DNA from 3 places in the Streptomyces sp. AK02-01A genome. Region 1 is predicted to be linked to each of the others. Evidence: riboswitches for the same ligand, from Rfam matches in the RefSeq annotation. Region 1 holds a riboswitch; each other region holds the start of a gene.
The links. Region 1 has a riboswitch for thiamine pyrophosphate ahead of thiC (phosphomethylpyrimidine synthase ThiC). Riboswitches for the same ligand answer to the same signal wherever they lie in the genome.
Positions count from the first base shown of each region.

Region 2: linked by a shared signal. The riboswitch ahead of thiO (glycine oxidase ThiO) and the one ahead of thiC (phosphomethylpyrimidine synthase ThiC) in region 1 are both predicted to bind thiamine pyrophosphate.
Region 3: linked by a shared signal. The riboswitch ahead of PV679_RS27840 (thiamine ABC transporter substrate-binding protein) and the one ahead of thiC (phosphomethylpyrimidine synthase ThiC) in region 1 are both predicted to bind thiamine pyrophosphate.

Region 1 is NZ_JARBAE010000021.1:73,260-80,534, reverse strand. It holds gene PV679_RS20425 (metallophosphoesterase) at 1-842, shown strand, start outside; gene PV679_RS20420 (hypothetical protein) at 990-1,817, shown strand; gene thiC (phosphomethylpyrimidine synthase ThiC) at 1,956-3,743, opposite strand; TPP riboswitch at 3,736-3,880, opposite strand; gene PV679_RS20410 (YibE/F family protein) at 3,951-5,306, shown strand; gene PV679_RS20405 (SsgA family sporulation/cell division regulator) at 5,353-5,787, opposite strand; gene PV679_RS20400 (IclR family transcriptional regulator) at 5,890-6,660, opposite strand; gene PV679_RS20395 (DUF5326 family protein) at 6,951-7,166, opposite strand.
Region 2 is NZ_JARBAE010000020.1:102,665-109,939, forward strand. It holds gene PV679_RS19935 (hypothetical protein) at 1-64, opposite strand, end outside; gene metF (methylenetetrahydrofolate reductase [NAD(P)H]) at 116-1,033, opposite strand; gene thiE (thiamine phosphate synthase) at 1,192-1,854, opposite strand; gene PV679_RS19950 (Rv2175c family DNA-binding protein) at 1,947-2,312, opposite strand; gene PV679_RS19955 (NAD(P)/FAD-dependent oxidoreductase) at 2,424-3,689, opposite strand; TPP riboswitch at 3,800-3,913, shown strand; gene thiO (glycine oxidase ThiO) at 3,911-5,107, shown strand; gene thiS (sulfur carrier protein ThiS) at 5,104-5,328, shown strand; gene PV679_RS19970 (thiazole synthase) at 5,335-6,156, shown strand; gene pknB (Stk1 family PASTA domain-containing Ser/Thr kinase) at 6,334-7,275, shown strand, end outside.
Region 3 is NZ_JARBAE010000038.1:38,156-45,430, reverse strand. It holds gene frr (ribosome recycling factor) at 1-406, shown strand, start outside; gene PV679_RS27850 (phosphatidate cytidylyltransferase) at 406-1,473, shown strand; gene rlmN (23S rRNA (adenine(2503)-C(2))-methyltransferase RlmN) at 1,641-2,753, shown strand; TPP riboswitch at 2,840-2,966, shown strand; gene PV679_RS27840 (thiamine ABC transporter substrate-binding protein) at 3,050-4,147, shown strand; gene PV679_RS27835 (iron ABC transporter permease) at 4,198-5,811, shown strand; gene PV679_RS27830 (ABC transporter ATP-binding protein) at 5,811-6,845, shown strand; gene PV679_RS27825 (Rossmann fold nucleotide-binding protein) at 6,872-7,275, opposite strand, start outside.

The sequences.
Region 1 (7,275 bases):
CCGGACCCGGCGGCCTCGGACCTCTCTATGTCGTCGGCGACGTCCACGGCTATCTCGACGAACTCCTCGGCTCCCTGGCCGAACAGGGCCTCGTCGATCCCGAGGGCCACTGGGCGGCGGGCACCGCCCGCCTCTGGTTCCTCGGCGACTTCACCGACCGCGGCCCCGACGGCATCGGCGTCATCGATCTCGTCATGCGGCTCTCCGCGGAGGCCGCCGCGGCCGGCGGCTACTGCAAGGCCCTGATGGGCAATCATGAACTCCTGTTCATCGGCGCCAAGCGGTTCGGCGACACACCCGTCAACTCCGGCGCGGGCACTGCCACTTTCCAGGCCGCCTGGCTGCTCAACGGCGGTCAGAGAGCCGACATGGAACGCCTGCAGGATGTCCATCTGCAATGGATGTCGCGGCTCGACGCGGTGGTCGAGGAGGACGGACACCTCTTCATGCACTCCGACACAACCGCGTATCTGGACTACGGATCCACCATCGAGGACGTCAACGACACCGTCCATCAGATCCTCACCCGCAATGACGCCGACGAATGCTGGGATTTGTTCCGCAAGCTCACCAAGCGCTTCGCGTTCCGTGACGAGGGCGGCCCACAAGCCGTGCAGGAACTGCTCTCCCAGTACGGCGGAGAGCGCGTCGTCCACGGCCACAGCCCCATTCCCTATCTGCTCGGCGAAGTCGGCACCGAGGAAGCCTCGGAAGGCGAAGAGGACAGGGGACCAGTGGTGGAAGGGCCACACGTATATGCCGACGGCCTTGCCATCGCGATGGACGGCGGAGTGACCATGGCAGGAAAACTGCTGGTGGTCCAGCTTCCTCTGCACAACTGAAACAACGCGCGGCAGGTGATTTACGCAAACCCCCTGTCACCTCACGCCAAAACAGCTCTACCATCGGCTTATCCGTAGCAGGCTCTCCTCCGCTTTCGCCAACTGCCCGCTACACGTGGGCCGACCGGCCCTACGGAGCATCGGGGGATGCACATGAAAAGCGCTCCGCACCTGCTGAGCGAGGATCGCGTGGATTTCGAGCGGATCCTCGACGACGCGCTGCGCAACGCACACGACCGACCGGATCTCGCCGTGGCCGGGAAGCGGCTCAACACCGAGCAGCTACGCACCATGGCCCTGAACGCCACGGCACTGATAACCACGGCCGCCGCAGCCGAGTACGAGCACTACACCGGTGTGCGCGAGGAGTTCCGTACACCTGCCTCGCCGGACTCCGTCCGCGGTTCCGTCCTCGACCCCGCCGAGGGTCGCGCGACCGCTTCCGGTGCGGGGCTCATGGCCGTCATCACCGTCCTGGTCCCGGTCCTCGGAGGTACCGCCGCGGCGATCTTCCTGCTCGTCGGCTATCTCCTCAAAGCACTCAGCCCACCGCCCGCCTTCGCCGACACCCTGCTCGCCGTCGGCTGGTTCTTCGGCGTCGTCACCGCGATCGGCATCCTGGCGGCCGCGGTAGGTCTGCTGATCACAGCCATGCGCAACAGTGCCACCCAGCTCCCGGCGGAGGAGTCGGACGGCGAGCTGCCGGACGAGGTGGCTCGCGCGAGAGAAGCCTGGCGACACGCTCTGCTGGAGCGCGGCGTTCTGCCGTTTTTGCGGGCCGCTCTGGCCGATCCGAGCGCCGACCCGGCCGCACCGGGCCCGCCCCGCGCGGTGCGGCCTCTTCCCAAGGTCGGCTACAGCCGGCCCGACTTCAGCAGCCCGGACGAAGGCTCCACCACCGGCCGGCGTCCGTCCTTCACCAGCCCGGACTTCACCAGCCCCGATTTCGGCGGACCGGAACACAAGCCGGAGTAGCGACTCCGGCTCGCGGTTCGCCATCGACCACGGCCGGTCCGAGACCCGCGCTCTCACCGGCTCACACAACAGACGCCGTGCCTCCGGCCCGCTGTGGCGCGGGCCGGAGGCACCCGTGGTGCCGGAAAAGGGCAGGCGCTACTCCGCCAGCGGCAGATACACCCGGTTGCCGGCCGCGGCGAACTCCTTGGACTTCTCGGCCATACCGGCCTCGATCTCGGCGCTCTGCATATCACCGCCGTGCCGGGCCCTGATGTCCTGCGAGATCTTCATCGAGCAGAATTTGGGACCGCACATCGAGCAGAAGTGCGCGGTCTTCGCCGGTTCGGCCGGGAGGGTCTCGTCATGGAACTCCCTGGCCGTGTCCGGGTCGAGAGCCAGATTGAACTGGTCCTCCCAGCGGAACTCGAAGCGGGCGTCGGAGAGGGCGTCGTCCCAGTCCTGCGCGCCCGGGTGGCCCTTGGCGAGATCCGCCGCATGCGCCGCGATCTTGTAGGTGATGACGCCCGTCTTGACGTCGTCACGGTCCGGCAGCCCGAGGTGCTCCTTGGGAGTCACGTAGCAGAGCATCGCCGTGCCCCACCAGGCGATCATCGCCGCACCGATGCCGGAGGTGATGTGGTCGTACGCCGGGGCCACATCGGTCGTCAGCGGACCGAGTGTGTAGAACGGCGCCTCCTCGCAGATCTCCTGCTGGAGGTCGATGTTCTCCTTGATCTTGTGCATCGGGACATGGCCCGGGCCTTCGATCATCGTCTGTACGCCCAGCCGTTTGGCGACCGAGTTCAGCTCGCCCAGCGTGCGCAGCTCGGCGAACTGCGCCTCGTCGTTGGCGTCGGCGATGGAGCCGGGCCGCAGACCGTCACCGAGGGAGTACGTCACGTCGTACGACGCGAGAATCTCGCACAGCTCCTCGAAGTTCTCGTACAGGAACGACTCCCTGTGGTGCGCCAGGCACCAGGCGGCCATGATCGAGCCTCCGCGGGAGACGATGCCCGTCTTGCGGCGAGCCGTCAGCGGCACGTAACGCAGCAGCACACCGGCGTGGACCGTCATGTAGTCGACGCCCTGCTCGGCCTGCTCGATGACCGTGTCCTTGTAAATGTCCCAGGTCAGCTCCTCGGCCTTGCCATCGACCTTTTCGAGCGCCTGGTAGAGCGGCACGGTCCCGATGGGGACGGGGGAGTTGCGCAGCACCCATTCGCGCGTGGTGTGGATATTGCGGCCGGTGGAGAGGTCCATGACCGTGTCGGCGCCCCAGCGGGTCGCCCAGGTCATCTTGTCCACCTCCTCCTCGATGGAGGAGGTGACCGCGGAGTTGCCGATATTGGCGTTGACCTTCACCAGGAACCGCTTGCCGATGATCATCGGCTCGATCTCCGGGTGATTGACATTGGCGGGCAGGACGGCGCGGCCCGCGGCGATCTCCTCGCGGACGACCTCCGGTGGCACGTTCTCCCGGATCGCGACGTACTCCATCTCCGGAGTGATGTCCCCGCGACGGGCATAGGTGAGTTGCGTCACCGACTGCCCGTTCCGTGCCCGGCGCGGCTGACGGGGCCTGCCGGGAAAGACGGCGTCGAGGTTGCGCAGCCCTCCGCGCGGTGAGGTGTGCTTGAGCCCGTCGTCCTCGGGGCGAGCGGGCCGGCCCGCATACTCCTCGGTGTCGCCGCGCCCGATGATCCAGTTTTCCCGCAGTGGCACGAGACCGCGGCGTACATCGGTCTCGACGGTGGGGTCGGTGTATGGCCCCGACGTGTCGTACAGCGTCACGTCCTTGCCGTTGGTGAGGTGCACCTGGCGGACAGGCACCTGGATGTCCGGGCGCGAGCCCTGGACATATCCCTTGTGCCAGCCGATGGACCTTTCGGCCTCACTCGGATTCCCCGAGTCGGAGGCAGACGTGTGTGCGTCCTGAACGGTCATGAGACCTACTCCCTACGCCGGCATTACCCGGTAACAGGTTCAGCGGTCGGCGCAGCGCAGGTGTCCAGGGGATGTCCCCGGGACCACACAGTCAGCGCCCTCTCAGCCCGGTGCTCCGAGCTCCCGCGTGTGCAAAGGTGACTCCACGCTAGCGCTCCTCTGGGCGCGCTGAACAGAGGGCCTCTTCCTTCTTGCGATGATTCAGGAGTGACCTCACCCCAGCAGACTCGCCAGCCACATGGCCACTCACACAGTCATGAGCCTGCAGAACCGGTCTCCCGGCACCTTCGCAAGGTCATCGCGGCGGTCCTGATTCCCTTCGCGGCTGCGGTAGTCGTCGGCCTCGCCGTGCTCTGGCCAGGTGGCGCGCCCTCGCATGAGCGCAGCGGTGTCGGCTTCGACCGGCAGACCCAGCAGGGCCGGGTGGTGCAGATCGAGCAGGTCGACTGCAAGGACGTCAACGCCTCTCAGATCCCCGCGTCGACACCTCCGGGCAGCGCGGCGCGGCCAACGGAGACAGGCGACTGCGCGAAGGCCACGATCGAGGTCACGACCGGTAAGGAGAAAGGGCGGACTTTTATCGAGATCGTCCAGCCGGACGCGCCTCGGCAGTTTCACGTGAAACAAGGCGTGATGGTGGCGTACGCACCCGACGCGCCCCATGAACTCCAGTACTCCGTGACCGATGTGAACCGTGCGTTTCCCATGGCTCTGCTGGCCGGGATCTTCGCTCTCGCGGTGGTCGTGGTGGGCCGGATGCGCGGAGTGATGGCGCTCGTCGCGCTCGCCGTCTCGTTCGCCGTACTGACGCTGTTCATCCTGCCCGCGATACTGCAGGGCTCGAATCCGCTGGTCGTGGCCGTGGTGGGGGCGAGCGCGATCATGTTGATCGCGCTCTATATGTGCCATGGCCTCACGGCCCGTACCTCAGTCGCCGTCCTCGGCACATTGATCTCGCTGCTGCTGATCGGGCTGCTGGGATCGCTCTTCATCGGCTGGGCGAGTCTGACCGGCAACACCGACGACAGCACCGGTCTGATCCACGGTCTCTATCCAGGGATCGATATGAGCGGTCTGCTGCTGGCCGGCGTCATCATCGGTTCGCTCGGCGTACTGGACGATGTGACGGTGACGCAGACTTCAGCGGTCTGGGAGCTGCATCAGGCGGACCCGTCCATGGGGCCGCGCGCGCTCTACCGGGCGGCGATCCGGATCGGCCGGGACCATATCGCCTCGGTGGTCAATACGCTCGTTCTCGCCTACGCGGGCGCGGCGCTGCCTCTTCTGCTGCTGTTCTCGATCGCGCAGTCGGGCGTGAGTACCGTCGCCAACAGTGAGCTGGTGGCGGAGGAGATCGTGCGAACCCTGGTGGGTTCGATCGGCCTGGTCGCGTCGGTCCCGGTGACAACGGCTCTGGCGGCGCTGGTGGTCTCCGCCGACCGGTCGGGGCCATCCGGGAGCACGGAGCCGAAGCCCGCCGGCCCCGCGACGGCCCCCTCACTGCCCGGACAGAGTGCACGTGTGTCCGGAGCCGGTGGCAGGGGCCGACGCCACAAGAAATAGAGCGTCCGCACCAGGCGCTTGGGGCCGTACCGCCCGGCGATCTCGCTCAGCCGGCGTTCTCCTCGGCGAGGATGCGGCCGAGCGCTTCCTCCAGACTGCCTTCGAAGTCACCGAGCGTGCGCTCCTGGCCGAGCGGAACCAGTCGGTCGGTCCGGTCGAGGAAGGCCACGAGCGGCGCCGCGCTCACACGGAAGAGCGCGCGGTCGTCACCGACCTGGAGCCGGATATGAACATCGGAGAGGTCCTCGGGCATGGTCGGCGCGATACGCACATCGCCGTCCCCGCTGGGTGTGTTGATGCCGTCGAGCAGCAGTTCGCGGCCGAAGGTCCAGGTGACAGGAGCGTCGCCGGGCAGATGGAAGGTCATGCGCACCGCGTAGGGATCCCCCATCTCATAATGGAGTTCCACCGGAATCCGGAACGAGAGCTCCTCGGAGACGAGGAAGCTCATCAGGACCTCGGCCTGGACCGACTCGCGCATCGTGCACTCCGGAGTAGATGAAGCTGTGGCTGGGAATGATCCCCCTGGACCCTCTTGACGCAATAGTCCTGTACGCGCTAGCGGATCACAAGGAGTAATTTTTCAGATACTGATAGAGAAGGCGAACGCGCTCAGCATGCAACCGATCTCCCTGCGTAACCATTCTGCCGCAGGAAGCAGTCTCTGCTGCTGATCGAGTGGTAGAGAAATGGCCACAGTGGCGGCCGTGGTTCCGGCGGTGACCGGTACGGCCGCGCAGAGCGTGCCCAGCGCGTACTCCTGTCGTGCCACGACCGGCTCCATGCGTCTCAGGGACCCGAGGCGCTTCAGCAGGGCGTTTCGGTCCGGCACGGTGTGGGACGTGAGCGGACGGACAGGGTGGCGGTCCAGATGATCGCGCCGGGATTCGTCGTCGAGTTGACTCAGCAGACACTGCCCGATCGCATGAGCGTGCGCCGTCTCACGGAAGTCGGCCCATTCGTTGACCGCGGGAGCCGAGGGACTGTCGGCCACGGCGACCAGATCGATCTCACCCTCGTGGTAGAGCGCGAAGTAGACCGGGGCGCCGATGGTGTCGCGCCAGTGGCCGATCGAATCAGCGATCTTGCTGCGACGATTCTGCAGGCCTCTCCCGTGGCCCAGGTTCTCCGCAGCGTCACCGAGGACGAAAACACCCCTCTCGCGACGGAGATAGCCCTCGTGCGCCAGCGTGCGCAACAGGTGATAGGCAGTGGGCAGCGGAAGACCGGCCTCGCGGGCGAGCTGCTTCGCGGGGGCTCCGTCCGGATGGGAGCCCGCGGACTCCAGTAGTCGCAGCGCTCGCTGCACCGATCCGATCAGGGTAGGGGCTGCGGTTCTTGTAGCTGTGGCCAAAGGTCATCCCCAGGCGTGCTGACGGGCACGGGCCCGCCCGCGGGGGCCGCCCCCGCGCGCCCACCGCACCCCTGGGGACCAAGGGACCGAAGGAGCCCTGAGGCGGACCCGAGGAACCCTGAGACCCCGCCCGGAAAATCGCACAAACCAATGGTCAGAGCGAATTCGAAGGTGACTTTCCGGAGCGCGGCGGAGAGCAGTCACTCTAGGGCCAGGCCGGGTCCGGAGTTGGTTTGCCGTTCACCTTTCCCTCGCGCGGGCTAACGGCCGCACTGACTGTCAGCCTCCTGTCAGTCGCCATGGGACGACGAGGACGACATGAACTTCCTTACGACGTAGATGAGTCCACCGACCAGAGCCACAAAGATCAGCAACTTGAAGAGGATGCCGATCACGAACGCGACCACGCTGACGATCAGTCCGCCGAACACGACGATGGCGATCACAGGCACCGCGATCCACTTCACCCACCACGGCATCCCCGTGAAAATGTCCCGAACCGCCATCGTCCCTACCTCGCTTCACCCGATACCTCAGATATCTGCCTGACTCACCTGATGCTAGAGGCGAGGAAGCGTCCGCGGCGGACTCGCGTCCCCCGGTCTTCCCTGATCC
Region 2 (7,275 bases), on a different contig from region 1:
GCACCTCGCCGAGCAGCCACAGCGCCACGATGCCGAATGCGATGTAGAGGACCGTCCAGCCCATGCCCGCCCCTCTCCTGCGGCCACCGCCCCGGGACAGGGCGGATACGGCCGGTCACGACTGCTCGTGCAGTCCGAGATTCTCGTAGATTTCGAGCGTCGCCGTGGAGTTGTTGAGTGTAATGAAGTGCAGCCCGGGCACACCCTCGGCGAGCAGCCCCGCGCAGAACTCCGTCGCGAACTCGATGCCAATGGAGCGTACAGCGACGGGATCCTCCTTGACGGAGAGGATCCGCTCTTTCAACTCGGCCGGAAACACCGCGGTGCTGAGCTGCGGCAGCCGCTCCAGCATTCTGACGCTGGTGACCGGCATGATCTCGGGAATGATCGGTGTCGCGCAACCGGCGGCCGCCACTCGGTCGCGCAGCCGCAGATATCCCTCGGGATCGAAGAACATCTGAGTGATGGCGTAGTCGGCACCGGCATGGCATTTGTCCACGAAGTGCCGGATATCGGAGTCCCAGTCCGCCGAACGCGGGTGCATCTCGGGGAAGGCCGCCACACCGACACAGAAGTCTCCCGACTCCTTGATGAGCCGGACCAGTTCGGCGGCGTAGCGCACGCCACGCGGATGCTCGATCCACTCGCCCATCGGGTCACCGGGCGGGTCGCCGCGGACGGCGAGGATATTGCGGATCCCGGCGTCGGCGTACTGCCCGACCATATTGCGCAGTTCGGCGACGGACTGGCCGACGGCCGTGAGATGCGCGACCGGGGTCAGCGTGGTGTCGGCGGCGATCTGCTCGGTGGCCTTGACCGTGCCCGCCCGGGTGGAGCCGCCCGCGCCGTAGGTCACGGAGACGAAGCTCGGCGCCACCGCCTCGACCCGGCGCAGCGCGTTCCAGAGGTTCCGCTCGCCCTTCTCGGTCTTGGGCGCCCAGAACTCGAACGAGAACGTGGTTTTACCGGTCGCGAGCAGATCACGCACAGTAGGCGCGTGATCCGATCTGGTCGAAGCTGTGCCAAGGGCCATATCCGAAGGCTATCGAGGGCATCACCGTCTCCCAACTGAACAAGGAACATTTGCCGGGATTGTCGGTTAACTGTCCACGCCTCGGATGCCTGCCGGATCCCTGGAGGACACCATCGCGAACCGCCGGACACCCGCCGTGACAACACGGTCCGGACGCGTCACCCGGCGCGTTCCGCCACCCGCTTGGCCAGGGCCGCGGTCGCCTCGGCCGGGTCGTCGGCCTCGGTGATCGCCCGTACGACGACGATGCGGCGGGCGCCGGCGTCCAGCACCTGGTCGAGATTGCCCGCGTCGATCCCTCCGATCGCGAACCACGGACGCTCGCCGGCCCGCGCGGCCGCGTACCGCACCAGGCCGAGACCCGGCGCGTGACGGCCCGGCTTGGTCGGAGTGGGCCAGCACGGGCCGACACAGAAGTAGTCCACACCGGGCTCCGCGGCCGCCGCGTCCACCTCGGCCTCCGCATGAGTGGAGCGGCCGATCAGCGGTGTGTCCCCGAGGATCGCGCGGGCCGCCGGGACGGGCAGGTCGCCCTGGCCCAGATGCAGGACGTCGGCCCCGATGGCGTGCGCGACGTCCGCGCGGTCGTTCACGGCGAGAAGCGCTCCGTGGCGGCGGCAGGCGTCCGCGAAGACCTGGAGGTGTTCCAGCTCCTCGGCCGCCTCCATGCCCTTGTCACGCAACTGCACGATGTCCACGCCGGACGCGAGCACCGCGTCGAGGAACTCCGGGAGATCCGCCTGCCTCTTGCGGGCGTCCGTGCACAGATAGATCCGGGCGGCGGACAGCGGTGCGTGAGCCGCGGATATGGCCGTGGACATGTCGTGTTCCCCCGTTGGGTCGGCGGTGTGCGGCGGCGCCATGACCGCGCGCGGTCATCACGGGGCGCCGCACACCGCGGGTGATGAGGTCGTCAGACGGCGAGCGCCTGGGCCCGGCGCTTCACCTCCGTGCCGCGATTCTCGCTGAGCGCCTGCGCGGGCGTGCCCGGCAGGGTCGGGTCGGGGGTGAAGAGCCATTCGAGCATCTCTTCGTCGGTGAAACTGTCGTCCCTCAGCAGCGTCAGAGTGCCGGCGAGGCCCTTGACGACCTTGCCGCCGTCAATGAAGGCGGCCGGCACCTGAAGCGTCCTGTTCTCACCGCGGCGCACGGCGATCAGCTGGCCTTCCTTGACCAACTGCCGCACACGCGTCACCTCGACATCGAGCATTTCCGCGATGTCGGGCAGGTGGAGCCAGGCGGGGACGAGAGCATCGATCTTTACGTCAATCTCGGTCACAGGACAAGCGTGCCATCCCGGACTGACAGACGGTAGCCGAGGCACCCAGTCGTGGCCGTCCGGGCCCGGCGACGGGAGCCGCCAGGGCCGCCGGAAGCCGGGACGACAGCGTCAGAGAACGGCTTTCCGCAGCGGTACGGAGGCGTCCGCGGCCCGCGCCGGATCCAGCCGTGCGCCCGCCTCGATCAGCTTGCGGCCCTGTGCCAGGTCCCGGGGTCTGCCGACGGCGAGCAGCGCGACCAGCACCCCGTCCCGCAGCCACACCACCGACCAGGCGGCCTCCGCGGGATCGCCGCGCCACACCAGCGTGCCGGCGGAGGCCGACCGCTCGGTGGTGTGGCCCGCGTACTGCACGAACCGGCCGAACTGCTCGGACCAGAAGTACGGCACGGGATCGTAGATCCGCTCGCTCTCGCCGACGATCTGGGCCGCGACCGTCCGCGGCCCCTGGAGCGCGTTGTCCCAGTGGTGCACGAGCAGTCGCTCGCCGTAACGGGCGGAAGGGAAGGAGGCACAGTCGCCCACGGCGTACACATCCGGCAGCGAGGCACGCAGCCGCTCGTCGGCCGTGACCGATCCGTCCGGTCCGAGGTCGATACCGGAGCCGCCCAGCCAGTCCGTCGCGGGCCGCGCTCCGATGCCCACGACCACCGCGCCGGCGCTCAGCCGCCGGCCGTCCGCGAGAACCACCGCTCCGGGCTCGACCCCGGCCACGCGCGCGTTCGTCAGCAGTTCGGCGCCGCTCTCCGCGTACCAGCCGGCCATGGGAGCGGCGACCTCGGCCGGCAGAGCGCCCGCGAGCGGCCGGTCCGCGGCCTCGACGACCGTCACCGCGCACCCGGCCTCGCGGGCCGCCGTGGCGAACTCCGCGCCGATCCAGCCCGCGCCGACCACCACGATCTCGTGCTGCCGGGCCAGCACCGGACGCAGCCGCTCCGCGTCGTCCAGCGTGCGCAGCAGATGTACACCGGGCACGCCCTCGGCACCGGGCAGCCTGATCGGCTCCGCGCCGGTGGCGACGACCAGCACGTCGTACGGGACGGGACCGGCGGCCGTGTCGATCTCCCGTTCGGCGGCGCGCAGTCCGGTCACTTCGAGTCCGAGCCGCAGCTCGACGGAGAACGCCGCGAAATCGATGTCGAAGGCGGAGCTGTCCGCCTTGCCCAGCAGCAGGGCCTTGGAGAGCGGCGGCCGGTCGTACGGCGGATGCGATTCGGCTCCGATCAGAGTGACCGGTCCGCGATAGCCCTTTTCCCGCAGCGCCACGGCGGTCTGCACCCCGGCCATGCCGGCGCCGACAATGACCACGCGCGGCTCTCCCGCCGGTCCATCGTCCGCGTGCGTCCGCTCCAGGGCTTCCCGCTGCTGCTCACTCACCTGATCACCTTAGAGCCCGATCGCCCGGGCGAGGACGAGTCCGTCCAGCGAACGGGACACGGTGACCGCTCCCTTACTGAGCGAGGGGACGGGGCGTTAGTCTGGATCGGACACTACCTCGCGGGAGCCTGGACGCACCGGGCTGAGAGGGAGGCTGAGACGGCCTCCGACCGTACGAACCTGATCCGGGTCATGCCGGCGAAGGGAGGGGCTGGACGCCCATGCAGTCGTCTCACGAGAAACCCGGCACCAGCGGTACGGGCTCCGATGTGCTGGTCGTCGGAGGCGGGATCATCGGTCTGGTCACGGCCTGGCGGGCGGCGCAGCGCGGGCTGCGTACCGCCGTGGCGGATCCCGATCCCGGCGGCGGAGCCGCGCGGGTCGCGGCGGGCATGCTCGCGGCCGTCACCGAACTCCACTACGGCGAGCAGACCTTGCTCGCTCTCAATCTCGCCTCCGCCGCGCGCTATCCGGACTTCGTCGCCGAACTGGAGGCGGTGAGCGGCCAGGACACCGGCTACCGCGCCTGCGGTGCGCTCTCCGTGGCGCTCGACGCCGACGACCGGACCCAGCTCCGCGAGCTGCACGCCTTCCAGCGGCGCTCGGGGCTCACGTCCGAGTGGCTCACGGGCCGCGAGTGCCGGCGCCTGGAGCCGATGCTCGCGCCGGGCGTGCGCGGCGGTCTGCGGGTGGACGGCGACCATCAGATCGATCCGCGCCGGCTGGCGGCGGCCCTGGTGACGGCGTGCGAACGGGCCGGAGTGGTCTTCCACCGCTGCTGGGCCGAGCGGCTCCGGGTCGAAGGCGACCGCGCCACCGGCGCCGTCCTCGCCGACGGCCGCGCGCTCAGCGCGGACCAGACCGTCCTGGCGGGCGGCAGCCTCAGCGGAAAGCTCGACGGAGTGCCGGAAGACGTCCTGCCGCCGGTACGTCCGGTCAAGGGCCAGGTCCTGCGGCTGACGGTGCCCCGCGCGTACGCGCCGTTCCTGTCCCGGACGGTACGGGCGGTGGTGCGCGGAAGCCATGTCTATCTGGTCCCGCGCGAGAACGGCGAACTGGTCGTCGGCGCCACCAGCGAAGAACTGGGCTGGGACACCTCGGTGACCGCGGGCGGTGTGTACGAACTGCTGCGGGACGCCCATGAACTGGTCCCCGGCATCACCGAACTGCCGCTCACCGAGACCCTCGCCGGGCTGCGCCCCGGATCGCCGGACAACGCGCCGCTGCTCGGTCCCACCGCGCTGCCGGGCCTGCACCTGGCCACCGGCCATTACCGCAACGGTGTTCTGCTCACGCCCATCACCGGCGATGTCATGGCCACCGTACTGACCACGGGCGAACTCCCCACGGAGGCCCGCCCGTTCACTCCTCGGCGCTTCTCCACCGCCGCGTCCGTACGTCAGGAGCAGCCCGCATGACCCGTACGAACCCAGACATCGTCAACGTGTCCGTGAACGGCGAGCCGCGCGAGCTGGCGGCGGCCACCACGCTCGACATCCTGGTGGCGGCCCTCACTCCCGCGCCTTCCGGCGTCGCCGCCGCCGTCAACGAGACGGTCGTCCCGCGCACCCGCTGGTCCGGCACCCTGCTCGGCGACGGCGACCGGGTGGAAGTGCTCACCGCCGTCCAAGGAGGCTGACCAGTCATGGCGGACGACCGCCTCACCATCGGCTCCACCACGTTCAACTCCCGGCTGATCATGGGTACGGGCGGGGCGCCCAGCCTCGACGTACTGGAACGCTCCCTGATCGCCTCCGGCACCGAACTCACCACGGTCGCGATGCGCCGCCTGGATCCCGCGGTCCAGGGCTCCGTCCTCTCCGTGCTCGGCTCTCTGGGCATCCGCGCGCTGCCCAACACCGCCGGCTGCTTCACCGCGGGCGAGGCGGTGCTCACCGCGCGCCTCGCCCGCGAGGCGCTCGGCACGGACTGGATCAAGCTGGAGGTGGTCGCGGACGAACGCACCCTGCTGCCCGACCCGATCGAGCTGCTCGACGCCGCCGAGACGCTGGTCGACGACGGTTTCACGGTCCTCCCGTACACCAACGACGATCCGGTGCTCGCCAGAAAGCTGGAGGACGTGGGCTGCGCCGCGATCATGCCGCTCGGCTCGCCGATCGGCTCCGGACTGGGCATCCGCAATCCGCACAACTTCGAGCTGATCGTGGCGCGGGCGCGGGTGCCGGTGATCCTGGACGCGGGCGCGGGCACCGCCTCGGACGCGGCGCTCGCCATGGAGCTGGGCTGCGCCGCCGTGATGCTGGCCTCGGCGGTCACCCGGGCGCAGGAGCCGGTGCTGATGGCCGAGGCGATGCGGCACGCGGTGGAGGCGGGCCGGCTCGCGTACCGCGCCGGCCGTATCCCGCGCCGGCACTTCGCGGAGGCGTCGTCGCCGGCGGAGGGACTGGCGGCGCTGGACCCGGAGCGCCCGGCGTTCCCGGATACCGGCGGTGTCAGGACCGTGTGACGCGTGGCGCTCCTCGGTCAGCCGTACGGGCACCGCTCACGCGCCGTCACCGCGCGGCCACCGGCCCGGTCCGTCCCGCGAGGAGCGGGCCGCCGCTGTCACGGCTCGGCTGCGGAAGTGTGTCCGGTCTGCCCCAGGGCTTCGGGAGTGTCCGCCGCGGATCGTAGACTCGCCGACGTGGATACGACCCTTCAGGATCCCATCGTCGGGCAGGTGCTCGACGGCCGCTACCGCGTCGATGCCCGCATCGCCGTCGGCGGCATGGCCACGGTCTACCGGGCCGTCGACATCCGGCTGGACCGGGTCCTGGCCCTCAAGGTCATGCATCCGGCCCTCGCCGCCGACGCCAGCTTCGTGGAGCGCTTCATCCGCGAGGCCAAGTCGGTGGCCCGGCTGTCCCATCCCAATGTGGTCGCGGTCTTCGACCAGGGCGCGCAAGGCGCGTACGTCTATCTGGCGATGGAGTACGTCGCGGGCTGCACTCTGCGTGATGTCCTGCGCGAGCGTGGCGCTCTTCAGCCACGGGCCGCGCTGGACATCCTGGAGCCGGTGCTCGCCGCGCTGGGCGCCGCGCACCGCGCCGGTTTCGTCCACCGTGACATGAAGCCCGAGAACGTCCTCATAGGAGACGACGGACGGGTCAAGGTCGCGGACTTCGGTCTGGTGCGGGCCGTGGGCGATGTCACCAGCACCACCGGGTCCGTCCTCGGCACGGTGTCGTATCTCGCGCCCGAGCAGATCGAGTCCGGCGCCTCGGACACCCGGGTCGATGTGTACGCCTGCGGAGTCGTCCTGCACGAAATGCTGACGGGCGCCAAGCCGCACGCCGGAGACACCCCTGCCCAGGTGCTCTATCTGCATCTCAACGAGGACGTGCCCGCGCCGTCCGCCGCCGTCCCGGGTCTCGCCGTCGAGCTGGACGCGCTGGTCGCGGCGGCCACCGCCCGTAACCCCGACGCCCGTCCCTATGACGCGGTGGCGCTGCTCGCGCTGGCCCGCGAAGCCCGCGCCAGACTCACCGACGTCCAGCTCGACGCCGTACCGCCGCGGGCCAGGCCCGGAACAGGCACCGGAGCCGAGAACCGTACGTCGGTGATCCCTCGCCCCTTCGCCGGACGT
Region 3 (7,275 bases), on a different contig from region 1:
CAACCAGCTGGCGTCGTTCGCCGTGCCCGAGGCGCGGATGGCGGTGGTGACCCCGTTCGACAAGAGCGCGCTGCGCAATATCGAGCAGGCGATCCGTGACTCCGACCTCGGTGTCAACCCGAGCAACGACGGCAATATCATCCGGGTGGTGTTCCCCGAGCTGACGCAGGACCGCCGCAAGGAGTTCATCAAGGTCGCCAAGACCAAGGCGGAGGACTCCAAGATCTCGATCCGCGCCGTCCGCCGCAAGGCCAAGGAGACCATCGACAAGCTGGTCAAGGACGGCGAGGTGGGCGAGGACGAGGGACGCCGCGCCGAGAAGGAGCTCGACGACACCACCGCGAAGTATGTCGCGCAGGTCGACGAGCTGCTCAAGCACAAGGAAGCCGAGCTGCTCGAAGTCTGATGAACGACTCTTCCTGGCGGGCCCCGGCGACAGCCGGTTACTGGCCGCCCGAGCAGGGGGCTGCCCCGGCGGGTCCCGCATACGATGAGCACCCCGCACAGCAGACTCGGCCCATGCCCATCGTGCCCGACGGACCCGCGAACGGCGGGGACCAGGATGACGAACGGGGGGCTGCTCGGCCGGAGGGCCCCCAGTTCCGCGACAAGATTCCGCAGGAGCCCATGGCCGCACCTCCACCGCCGCCGCAGAAGAAGCGGGCCGGCCGTGATCTGCGTGCGGCCATAGGAGTGGGTCTCGGGCTCGGCGCCGTCGTCGTGGCGTCGCTCTTCATCGTCAAGGCCGTGTTCATCGGCGTCATAGCGGTGGCCGTGGTCGTCGGGCTGTGGGAGCTGACGTCCAGGCTCGACGAGAAGAAGGGCATCAAGGCGCCGCTCGTGCCGCTGGCCGTCGGCGGTGCCGCGATGGTCGTCGCCGGCTATGTGCGCGGCGCCGAGGGCGCGTGGGTCGCGATGGCCCTGACCGCGCTCGCGGTGCTGGTCTGGCGGATGACCGAACCTCCCGAGGGCTATCTCAGGGATGTCACCGCGGGCGTCTTCGCCGCGTTCTACGTGCCGTTCCTGGCCACCTTCGTCGCGATGATGCTCACGGCGGACGACGGCCCGCGACGGGTGCTGATGTTCCTGGTGCTGACCGTCGTCAGCGACACGGGCGCGTACGCGGTGGGCTGGCGCTTCGGCACCCACAAGCTCGCGCCGCGCATCAGCCCCGGCAAGACGCGGGAGGGCCTGCTCGGTGCCGTGGTCTTCGCCATGGCGGCCGGCGCGCTGTGTATGCAGTTCATCATCGACGACGGGATCTGGTGGCAGGGCCTGGTGCTCGGTCTGGCCGTCGCGGCCAGCGCCACCCTCGGTGATCTCGGCGAGTCCATGATCAAGCGGGATCTCGGCATCAAGGACATGGGCACGCTGCTGCCGGGCCACGGCGGCATCATGGACCGGCTCGACTCCCTGCTGCCCACCGCACCGGTGGTCTGGCTACTGCTGGTGATCTTCGTCGGTACGGGCTGAACGGCACGGGTACTCTGGAAGGGCTCGCCGCCCACCGGTGGCGAGCCCCTTCACTCCCGCGACTGCGGGGCTGATCCCGTGAGGTCTCCCGGCACCGGCATTGTCGTGTCGTTCTCTCCGCGCCAGCGGGGATGGCCCGGCCTCGCCGTACCGAGGAGATTTCACACATGGCCCCGCCGACTCCGGGAGAACTCACCTTTGCCGCGCCGCGTGGTGCCAAGAAGCCGCCGCGGCACCTCGCCGACATGACGCCGGCCGAGCGCCGCGAAGCGGTCACCGCGATCGGCGAGAAGGGGTTCCGCGCCAAGCAGTTGTCGCAGCACTACTTCGCGCGCTACATACACGACCCCGAGCAGTGGACCGACATCCCGGCCGCCTCCCGCCAGAAGCTCGCGACGGAGCTGCTGCCCGATCTGATGTCGGTGGTCCGGCACATCTCCTGCGACGACGACACCACGCGTAAGACGCTCTGGCGGCTGCACGACGGCACCCTCGTCGAGTCCGTGCTGATGCGCTATCCGGACCGCGTCACCATGTGCGTCTCGTCACAGGCGGGCTGCGGGATGAACTGCCCGTTCTGCGCGACCGGACAGGCCGGCCTGGACCGCAATCTGTCCACCGCCGAGATCGTGCACCAGATCGTCGACGGCATGCGCGCCCTGCGCGACGGCGAGGTCCCCGGCGGTCCTTCGCGGCTCTCCAACATCGTCTTCATGGGCATGGGCGAGCCGCTCGCCAACTACAACCGCGTGGTCGGAGCGATCCGCCGGCTGACCGACCCCGAGCCGGACGGCCTCGGAATCTCGCAGCGCGGCATCACCGTCTCGACGGTCGGCCTGGTGCCGGCGATGCTGCGCTTCGCCGACGAGGGCTTCAAGTGCCGGCTCGCCGTGTCCCTGCACGCACCGGACGACGAGCTGCGCGACACCCTTGTCCCCGTCAACACCCGCTGGAAGGTCCGCGAGGTGCTGGACGCCGCCTGGGAGTACGCGGAGAAGTCCGGCCGCCGTGTCTCCATCGAGTACGCGCTGATCCGGGACATCAACGACCAGGCCTGGCGCGGCGACCGCCTCGGCAGGCTCCTCAAGGGCAAGCGGGTGCACGTCAATCTGATCCCGCTCAACCCGACTCCGGGATCGAAGTGGACGGCGTCGCGCCCCGAGGACGAGAAGGCGTTCGTGGAGGCGATCGCGGCCCACGGAGTGCCGGTGACCGTACGGGACACCCGTGGCCAGGAGATCGACGGAGCGTGCGGACAGCTCGCGGCGTCGGAGCGGTAGCGGCGCGAGCAGCGCGCGGGAAGGCACCCGGGAGGTGAACCGGGTGTCCGAAAAGCCGCCCTGTACGCTGAGCTCGAAAACATCACATATTCCGACAGGGGAGCGCCACAGCGCTGAGAGTGCGGCACATGTCCGGTGTCAACGGGCAGCGGCCGCAGACCCTCTGGACCTTGCCCAGGTCATTCTGGGTAGGAAGTTCGGACATCACTCAAGCTGTTGCGCCCTGCCCGGGGTCCGGCCCGTCCGGACTCCGGGCAGGGCCGCGTCTTCTCCTGGACACCCCAGGAGGAAATCCAGTGACCACCATCAGGAAGACCGCGGTCGCGGCGCTCGCCGCCGCGCTCGGCGTCGCGGCGCTCGGTGCCTGCGGCGGCTCCGAGCCGTCCGACAGCGGCGGCAGCGGCGGCTCGGCGTCCAAGACCGTCACGCTCGTCAGCCATGACTCGTTCACCGCCTCGCCCGACGTGCTGAAGGCGTTCACGCAGGAGACCGGCTACACGGTCAAGGTGCTGAAGAGCGGAGACGCCGGCGAGGCCCTCAACAAGGAGATCCTGACGAAGGGTTCGCCGCAGGGTGATGTCTTCTTCGGCGTGGACAACACCCTGCTCTCGCGCGCTCTCGACAACGGTCTGTTCACGCCGTACGAGGCGAAGGGCCTGGACCGGGTCGACGCGGGCACACGGCTCGACCAGGGAAAGAACCGCGTCACTCCGATCGACACCGGCGACCTCTGCGTCAACTACGACAAGAAGTACTTCGCCGACAAGAAGCTCGCACCGCCGACGTCCTTCGACGATCTGGTCAAGCCCGCGTACAAGGACCTGCTCGTCACCGAGAACGCCGCGACGTCCTCACCCGGTCTCGGCTTCCTCCTCGGCTCCGTCGCTCGGTACGGCGACGACGGCTGGCAGGACTACTGGAAGAAGCTCAAGGCCAACGGCGTCCGGGTCGTCGACAGCTGGGAGCAGGCCTACAACGAGGAGTTCTCCGGCTCCGCCGGCGGCAAGAAGGCCAAGGCGGACCGGCCGCTCGTCGTCTCGTACGCCTCCAGCCCGCCGGCCGAGGTGCTGTACGCCGAGCCGCAGCCCAAGGAGGCACCGACCGGCGTCTCCACCGAAACCTGCTTCCGGCAGATCGAGTTCGCGGGACTGCTCGACGGCGCGAAGAACGAGGCCGGCGGCAAGGCTCTGCTGGACTTCCTGATCAGTGACCGGTTCCAGGCGGACATGCCGCTGAACATGTTCGTGAACCCGGTGGTGAAGAGCGTCGGACTGCCGAAGCTGTTCACCGAGTTCGGCGCGACCGTCGCCAAGCCGGAGACCGTGGCTCCCGACCGGATCGCCGCCAACCGTGAGCAGTGGATCCAGTCGTGGTCCTCACTCGTAGTGAAGTAACGGCGGGACGGCGGACCGCCGGGCGTGGGAACGCGGTGCGGCTCGGCCTGATGGCCGTGCCCGTCGCGTTCTTCGCCGTCTTCTTCGCCTATCCGGTGGCCGCGATCGTCGGTCGCGGTCTGCGGGCGGACGGAGCCTGGCGGTTCGGCCGGATCGGCGAGGTGCTGAGCCGGCCGGACATCCTCGACGTCCTGTGGTTCACCACCTGGCAGGCGTTCGCCTCCACCGCGCTCACCCTGCTGATCGCGCTGCCCGGCGCCTTTGTCTTCGCGCGTTTCGAGTTCCCGGGCAAGCAGGTGCTGCGCGCGGTGGTCACCGTGCCGTTCGTCCTGCCGACCGTGGTCGCCGGCACGGCCTTCCTGGCGCTCCTCGGACGCGGCGGACTGCTCGACCGGCTGTGGAGCGTGCGGCTCGACACCACGGTCTGGGCGATCCTCCTCGCGCATGTCTTCTTCAACTACGCGGTGGTCGTACGGACGGTGGGCGGTCTGTGGGCGCAGCTCGATCCGCGCCAGGAGGAGGCCGCGCGGGTCCTGGGCGCGGGACGGCTCGCGGCCTGGTGGCGGGTGACGCTGCCCGCGCTCGCTCCCGCCGTCGCGGCCGCCGCGCTGATGGTCTTCCTCTTCACCTTCACCTCCTTCGGAGTCGTACAGATCCTGGGCGGCCCCGCCTACTCCACTCTGGAGGTGGAGATCTACCGGCAGACGGCGCAGTTGCTCGACCTGCCGACGGCGGCGGTGCTGACGCTGGTGCAGTTCGCCGCGGTCGGCGCGATCCTGGCGGTGCACGCGTGGACCGTGCGCAGACGCGAGACCGCGCTGAAGCTGGTCGATCCGGCGGGGACCGCGAGCCGGCCGCGCGGCGCCGGACAGTGGACGCTGCTCGGCGGCGTCCTCGCCACCGTGCTGGTGCTGATCCTGCTGCCTCTCGCGGTGCTGGTGGAGCGGTCCCTGGACGGTCCCGGAGGGTACGGCTTCGCCTTCTACCGGGCGCTCGGGTCGGTGGAGGCGAGCGGCGGCACATTTCTCGTACCTCCGCTGGAAGCGGTGTGGAACTCCCTGCGGTACGCGCTGGTCGCGACGGCCGTCGCGCTGCTGGTCGGCGGACTCGCCGCCGGCGCGCTGACCCGCCGGGCCGGGCGGCTGGTGCGCGGTTTCGACGCGCTGCTGATGCTTCCGCTCGGTGTGTCCGCCGTGACCGTCGGCTTCGGCTTCCTGATCACACTCGACAAGCCTCCGCTGGATCTGCGGGCCTCCTGGATCCTGGTGCCGCTCGCCCAGGCGCTGGTCGGGGTCCCTTTTGTCGTACGGACCATGCTGCCGGTGCTGCGCGCGGTGGACGGACGGCTGCGTGAGGCGGCCGCGGTCCTCGGCGCGTCACCGCTGCGCGCCTGGCGGGAGGTCGATCTGCCGCTGGTGCGGCGGGCGTCGCTGGTGGCCGCCGGTTTCGCCTTCGCCGTGTCCCTGGGCGAATTCGGAGCGACGGTCTTCATCGCGCGACCGGACCGGCCGACCCTCCCGGTCGCCGTGGCACGGCTGCTGGGACGGCCCGGTGAGCTCAACTACGGCCAGGCGATGGCACTGAGCACCGTGCTGATGGTGGTGTGCGCGGTGTCGCTGCTGGCGCTCGAACGTATCCGTACCGACCGTTCCGGGGAGTTCTGATGGCCTTGCTGACCTTGGCGGACGTGACCGTACGGTTCGGTGACCGGAGGGCCCTCGACGCGGTGGACCTCACGATCGCCGAGCACGAGATCGTCTGTGTGCTGGGGCCCAGCGGCAGCGGCAAGTCGACGCTGCTGCGAGTGGTCGCCGGGCTGCGGCCGCCGGACGGCGGACGCGTACTGCTCGACGGCGCCGACCAGGCGGGTGTGCCGGCGCACCGGCGCGGGGTCGGGCTGATGTTCCAGGACCATCAGCTCTTCCCGCAGCGTGACGTGGCCGGCAATGTCGCGTTCGGACTGCGGATGCGCGGCGTGTCGCGCGACGAACTGCGCGGCCGTACCGAGGAGTTGCTCGAACTCGTCGGACTGCCCGGCGCCGGACGGCGGGCCGTGGCCGCGCTGTCCGGCGGCGAGCAGCAGCGCGTCGCTCTGGCACGGGCGCTCGCGCCCAGGCCCCGGCTGCTGATGCTGGACGAGCCGCTCGGCCAGCTCGACCGGAGTCTGCGTGAGCGGCTCGTCGTCGAACTGCGGGCACTTTTCGGACGGCTCGGTACGACCGTGCTCGCCGTCACCCATGACCAGGGCGAGGCTTTCGCGCTCGCCGACCGGGTCGTGGTGATGCGGGACGGGCGGATCGAGCAGACAGGCACGCCGCTGGAGGTGTGGCAGCGGCCGGCCTCCGCGTTCGTGGCGAGGTTCCTCGGCTTCGACAACGTGGTGGAGGCCACAGTGAGCGGCGAGAGCGCCGACACGGCGTGGGGCAAGATTCCCGTGCCTCCGGACTCCGCGCAGGGCGGGCACACGGTGCTGGTGCGGCCGGACGGGGTGCGCCTCGTCGACCCGGCGGAAGGGCTGCGCTGCACCGTTGAGGCCCGGACCTTCCGGGGCAGCCGGGTCGCCGTGCTGCTCAGGCCCGACGGCGGACCGGGGCTGGAGGCGGAGTGCGGTCTCCGGGACGCGCCGGAGGTCGGCGCGACGGTCGGGGCCGTCTTCGCCGCGGAGGATGTGGTGGTGCTGCCCGGCCGGGACGCGTGACGCACGCGCCGGACACGGTGCGCGGCTCAGGCCGCCGTCAGCCGGGCGAGCGCCGCCGGCGCCTCGTCCACCGTGTCGACCAGCGCGATCCGGCTCTCCATCGAGCGGCCCCGCGCCAGCGACCGGAGCAGCGGCCAGGTGGGCAGTGTCTCCGTCCAGTGGACGCGGTCGACCAGGACCATCGGGGTCGGCTCGCCGCGTGACTCGTAGTAGTTCGGCGTCGCGTTGTCGAAGATCTCCTGCACCGTGCCCGCCGCGCCCGGCAGGAAGATCACGCCCGCGTCGCAGCGCGCCAGCAGGCCGTCCTCGCGGGTGGCGTTGGCGAAGTACTTGGCGATGTGGGCCGCGAAGGCGTTGGGCGGCTCGTGGCCGTAGAACCAGGTCGGGATGCCGATGGAGTCGCTGCCCTCCGGCCAGCGGGACCGGATCT